2 regions of the Sphingobacterium sp. WOUb80 genome follow, and region 1 is predicted to be linked to the other one. Evidence: riboswitches for the same ligand, from Rfam matches in the RefSeq annotation. Region 1 holds a riboswitch; the other holds the start of a gene.
What was found. A riboswitch is a leader RNA that binds a small molecule or an ion and turns the genes downstream of it on or off. The one in region 1 is predicted to bind S-adenosylmethionine.
Positions count from the first base shown of each region.

Region 2: linked by a shared signal. The riboswitch ahead of AB1Z56_RS10475 (O-acetylhomoserine aminocarboxypropyltransferase/cysteine synthase family protein) and the one ahead of metE (5-methyltetrahydropteroyltriglutamate--homocysteine S-methyltransferase) in region 1 are both predicted to bind S-adenosylmethionine.

Region 1 covers NZ_CP165617.1:5,628,683-5,631,920, reverse strand. The annotation lists gene AB1Z56_RS23235 (sensor histidine kinase) at 1-333, shown strand, start outside; gene AB1Z56_RS23230 (response regulator transcription factor) at 445-1,134, shown strand; SAM riboswitch class I at 1,322-1,425, shown strand; gene metE (5-methyltetrahydropteroyltriglutamate--homocysteine S-methyltransferase) at 1,504-3,238, shown strand, end outside.
Region 2 covers NZ_CP165617.1:2,497,850-2,501,087, reverse strand. The annotation lists gene AB1Z56_RS10475 (O-acetylhomoserine aminocarboxypropyltransferase/cysteine synthase family protein) at 1-1,198, opposite strand, end outside; SAM riboswitch class I at 1,454-1,566, opposite strand; gene AB1Z56_RS10470 (FUSC family membrane protein) at 1,752-3,238, opposite strand, start outside.

The sequences.
Region 1 (3,238 bases):
CTGCATTTTTCGAATGTATTCTACAATCTACTGGACAATGCGATCAAGTACAGTAAAGGGGATTTACATGTTAATATTAATTCAAAAAATGTAGGCGATACCATTGTCGTTACTATTGCCGACAACGGCATCGGTATGAGTCGCGATCACCTGCAAAAGATTTTCGATCAATTTTACCGTATTCCGACTGGAAATGTTCATAACGTCAAAGGATTTGGTCTTGGCTTAAGTTATGTACAGGATATTCTGAGAAGGCTGAACGGGAAAATTACAGTTAAAAGTGAAAAAGATAAGGGCACGACCTTTGAAGTAATTTTGCCTATTAAAAAATAAAACGTTCCTTTTTTGTATATTTCCTTTATATAAGAACCTCAAAGGTCAGGGAAATCCGGCCCTACGGCTTATCAAGGTCAAGGAACATAAGTGAAAATTAATATATTCATTATGCAAAAGATATTATTAGCAGAAGATGATCCTAATTTAGGGGATCTTTTAAAAGACTATCTCGAATTAAAGGGAAAATTTGACGTCACATTGTGCACCGATGGCGATGAAGCAATTTCTCAATTCAAAAAAAATAATTACGACCTCTGCATTTTTGACGTCATGATGCCAAAAAAGGACGGCTTTACAGTTGGGCGTGAGATCAGAAAAACAAACAATACAGTTCCCATAATCTTTGCCACTGCAAAAGGCATGATGGAAGATAAAACTGAAGCCTTTGAATTGGGAGGTGATGATTATATCACCAAGCCTTTTCGAGTTGAGGAACTATTGCTCCGCATCAATGCATTGCTGAAACGTAGTGTTCGGGATAAGGAGGAGGAAGTGGTTGCTGATAAATTTGAAATAGGTGATTATTTCTTTGATTATACAAGTCAGCAGATCTCCTACAAGGGACAGATGCAAAAACTATCGACGAAAGAAGCCGAACTACTTCGCCTACTTTGTTTAAAGAAAAATGATGTTCTGACTCGAGAAGAAGCCCTATTAAAAATATGGCATGATGACAACTACTTTACAGGTAGAAGTATGGATGTATTTCTCAGTAAACTTCGTAAATACCTAAAAGAAGACAGTAAAGTTGAAATTGTCAACGTGCACGGAAAAGGTTACAAACTTTTGGTGAGCTAAAAAAAGGGGGAATGAGAAATACAGTCATTCCCCTTTTTTATGCTACACAGCGTATTGGTGCATGACATACACAAATTCATGGATGAAAATAAAAGAACAAAACAATTTCATTCTTAGTAGAATATAAAAAATAGACGCACTTTTATAAAAAATTTGCATTTCAGAAAGAAATGTTTTAACTTAGCATCGCTTATAGAGAAAGGCAGAGGGAATAGACCCGATGAAGCCTTAGCAACCTGTCCCTTGACAAGGTGCTAAATTCTACCCTAATTGATATGGGAATGATAAGCCGAAGTCACCGAATTCTAGTGTGTCCTTCTCTCTCTAGCAAGAAATATAGTTGAAAAAGAAATATTAAAAACATTCATTATGTTATTGACTAACAATTTAGGTTACCCTCGTGTGGGCGCGTTCCGCGAATTGAAAAAAGCCAATGAGGCCTATTGGGCTAAAAAATCTTCTGTTGAGGAATTATTGGACACAGCAAAAAAAATTCGTGAAGGCAATTGGAAAACACAAAAAGATGCTGGAATCGATTTGATTCCTTCCAATGATTTCTCTTTTTACGATCAAGTATTGGATTTAACCCTTACTGTTGGTGCAATTCCTGCTCGTTACCATTCTTTATTGAATAAAGTAGACAACAATTACAGCTTAGATCTATATTTTGCCATGGCGCGCGGTTTCCAACAAGAAGGAATTGACGTAACTGCAATGGAAATGACCAAGTGGTTGGACACAAACTACCACTACATGGTGCCAGAATTCACAAAGGATCAAGAATTCAAATTGACTTCTGAAAAATTCTTAAATGAATATAACGAAGCTAAATCATTAGGCATCGATACGAAACCAGTTTTACTAGGTCCTATCACATACCTTTTGATCGGTAAAGAAAAAGAAGCTGGATTCGACCGTATCGATTTATTGGATAAACTTATTCCAGTATATGAGCAAATATTAGCTAAACTAGCTGAAGCTGGTGCGCAATATGTTCAGATTGACGAGCCTTTCTTAGCATTAGATTTAGATGCTAAAGTAAAAGCTTTATATCAACCGACTTTCGAAAAATTAGCTGCAGCAGCAAAAAACATCAAATTAATCGCAACTACTTACTTCGAAGCTTTAAAAGATAACGAAGATATCGCAGTTAACCTACCTATCCATGCTTTACATTTGGATCTGGTACGCGGTGAAAACCAATTGGATACAGTCTTAGCTAAAGTTCCTGCTTCATTGACATTATCTTTGGGTATTGTTGAAGGCCGTAACATCTGGAAAAATGATTACGAAAAATCATTGGTTAAAATCAAACAAGCTGTTGATGCCTTAGGAAAAGACCGTGTATGGGTAGCTCCTTCTTCATCTTTGTTGCACGTTCCTTTTGACCTAGACAATGAACACAATGAGCAATCGTTACCAGCTGAAGTAAAAAACTGGTTAGCATTTGCTAAACAAAAATTAGCAGAGGTAAAAGACTTAGCTGTACTAGCGGAAGGTGAAGTTGATGCTGAAACAGCAAAACGCTTCGAAGCTAACAAAGCTGCTGCTGAAAGCCGTCGTACGTCTCCATTGATCCACAAACCAGAGGTTAAAACACGTACAAGCAATATCACTGATGACGATGCAAAACGTACTTCAGCATTTGCTGACCGTAAAGCAGCGCAACAAGCGAAATTCAACTTACCAGCGTTCCCGACCACAACTATTGGTTCATTCCCACAAACGAAAGATGTTCGTAAATGGAGAGCAGACCTTAAAAAAGGTGCTATCACGCAGGCAGAATACGATAAAGCAATCGCAGAAGAAACAGAAAACACCATCCGTCTTCAAGAGCAATTGGATATCGACGTATTAGTACACGGCGAATTCGAGCGTAACGACATGGTTGAATACTTCGGTGAACAATTAGCCGGATACGCTTTCACTCAAAACGGTTGGGTACAATCTTACGGTTCACGTTGTGTAAAACCTCCGATTATCTATGGTGACGTATACCGTCCTGAAGATATGACTGTACGTTGGTCTTCATATGCACAATCATTGACAAACCGTCCGGTTAAAGGTATGTTGACTGGCCCTGTAACAATTTTACAATGGTCTT
Region 2 (3,238 bases), 3.1 Mb from region 1:
CATCACTCAATTGTTGGTGAGTAGTCGCTGCTGGATGGATAATCAATGACTTCGTATCGCCAACATTGGCCAAGTGACTGATCAATTCTAAGCTGTCGATAAAGCTATTGGCCTTCTGTGCTGCGTCACCTTTGAGTTGGAAAGAAAGCACTGCACCATAGCCATTTTTAAGGTATTTTTGTGCATTAGCGAAGCTAGGAGAGCTTTTTAAGCCTGGATAGTTTACTTTTTCTACCTGTGGATGCGCCTCAAGCCATTTAGCTACCTCTAAAGTGTTGTCTACATGGCGTTGCACCCGCAAAGACAGGGTTTCAAGTCCTTGTAATAATAAGAATGAATTGAAAGGGGAGAGCGCTGGTCCGAAATCCCGAAGCCCTTCCACACGTGCCCGAATGGCAAATTGAATATTTCCAAACGGTCCGCTTTCACCGAAAACTTCGGAAAAAACTAGGCCATGATAGCCTTCAGATGGTTCGGAAAATTGAGGGTATTTTCCATTGCCCCAATTGTAGTTTCCGCCGTCGACGATGACACCGCCAATGCTTGTACCATGTCCGCCGATCCATTTAGTTGCCGATTCAACAACCACATTTGCACCATACTCCAAAGGTTTAAATAAATAACCCCCAGCTCCAAAAGTATTATCGACGACTAATGGTAAGTCATATTTTTTTGCTACTGCAGCAATTTTCTCAAAGTCTGGAATATTGAAACTTGGGTTTCCAATTGTTTCAACATAGATTGCCTTTGTTTTATCATCAATGAGGGCTTCAATTTTATCTGCCTCGGCGTCCGTTGCAAAACGAGCTTCGATGCCCAAGCGTTTAAAAGAAACTTTAAACTGGTTGAATGTACCGCCGTATAAGTTAGATCCGGCAACAAAATTGTCACCACTTTCCAAGATATTATTTAATGCAATAAACTGTGCCGCCTGACCAGATGCAACAGCAACAGCTGCGACTCCACCTTCCAGTGCTGCAATACGTTGTTCGAAAACATCCGTAGTAGGATTCATAATCCGTGTATAAATATTGCCGAACTGCTTTAATGCAAATAAGTTTGCGCCGTGTTCGGCATTTTCAAATACAAAAGATGTTGTTTGGTATATAGGAACTGCTCTAGATCCCGTAGTAGGGTCAGCGACTTGGCCAGCGTGAACCTGAAGTGTTTCGAATTTTAAATTTTTGTTTGAAGACATAATATATCAGATTTTAAGGGTTCAAAAAGAAATTGCTAAGTAAAAAGAGAAGCATACACACCACCTTGAAGGGTCTGTTAAATCTTTATCCAAGAAAACGGAAATGATTTTTAACAAGCATGGAAGTGCATATGCATACGCATTCGCATCGGTACAGTTGTACGATGGGTTACACTTTCGCTTATCGTGCGGTTCACTTGTGTTGAACCTGAATTTTTAATGGATTTCAGTAATGTAATAATCATTGTCTTATGTCATTTATATGCTCCAAAACGATATTGTTTTGGACAGGAATTGGCACCTTTTCAAACAAATTGAAGGTTGCCAGTGGGTCATTGAGCCAGTCTCTCGCCACTTCTTTATAAATCAAGACCTACTGATTAAGGGAGGTGTTGATTAGAAATCTTCTTTCGAAGACGACACAAATATAAACTCTTTTTTTATTAAAGCAAAAGAAATGCTATTTTTTAGTTAAAGGAATTTTGAACACTATGCTGATCAGCACAGCATATAACTCGTCTAAATTTGGTCTACGTAGGTTTGTTTGATCTTATCATTTTTTCAAATGGATGCTTTCTGCTATCTGATTTAAGTCTGTTAAAAGAGGTTTAAGTGCATCAATTCTACTGTGAATTTCATGCGCGGTATCGCGATTTGTTTTTTTACTAAGTGATATCGAAAGACCAACCAAATGTGAGTTGATCCGATAGGAGAGTGTTTGAAAATAGTGAATGTGAGACCAATCTATCCACTTTTGCTCGGGTTCCTTTTTCATCTGATTGATGGAGTCTGAAAACAGGGCCATGGCGGTTTGTGCTTTTTTTCGAGCCAGTCGTATATCGAAAGAGCTTTGTCGTTCATCCAAAAGACGGTTATTGATGATCTGGAAATAGTGATGATTGTAAAGTGATACCTCTTTTGCCAACTGAACCATTCCTGTGCTTTGGCGTACTGGAATCAAGAAATAGCCAACGATAGCCAAGAGTGCACCAATAAGGGTGAAAAGTATTCTGCTACCCAAAATAAGATTGATGTTGCCTTCAAATAAGTTCAGAGCGATTACGATTCCCCAGGTAATGAAAATAACGCTGACCATATAGTTTGATCTGTTGAACAGAAAGAATCCGAAAAGGCCAATAGCCGCCATTAGAAGGAGAACTGGAAGAAAATGAATGGAAATTAAGCACAATATACCGACAATTATCCCTGAGAATGTACCAACAATACGCTCGATATTACGTGTTTTGGTCATTGAAAATGCTGGTCTGGCAACAATTGCAATAGTCAGTAGGATCCAATAGGTATATTTAAAATCTAAAAACAAAATACCGATCAAAGCTCCAGTTCCAAACAGAATAGCCATGCGTAACGCGAATCGAAAAAGGGGATTGTTGAGATGGAGTCTATTCTTAATATCCGCTAGATTCCGTAATGGACGATTGATGAATTGCTGGTATTCATTGGTGTCAATCTTATCCTGTATTTCTTGATTTTGATAAAAAGCGACCTGAATTCGGTTGAGGACTTCGATAATAGCTTCAATATTGACGATGATCGAGGATAATATATTTTTTGCAGGACCAGTCTGTTGCTCCTGAATCTTTTTTAAATCCAATAATATTGCATTGATTTTAATGTTGTTGTGATATAATTGATGCGCATAACGAAACCGCTTATTAGGTTGCGAAAAACTATCAATTTCTAAAGCTAATAATTTTATGGTGTGACGAATTAAAGGAAGACTTCCCGTATCCGCTAGATTCTTGCGGATTGCATCATAATCGTGATCAAGCGCAATAATTAACTCATGTAGGTCAATTAGTCCATAAACTTGACTGAGCCAATAGTTGCTTTTGTGCCATTGTTGGCTTATGATTTTCTTTTCTCTAAAAAGAAGTGATCTGATTTGTTCCTGCTGCTCACTGATTTGCCCATGAATTTTTCCAACGCGGCTGTAGGTTATATCTAAAGGAATATCGGGATCGTAAGATTGGGATCGTATCAGCAGGAATTGCGATAATCCATGAAATCCATTCGCCA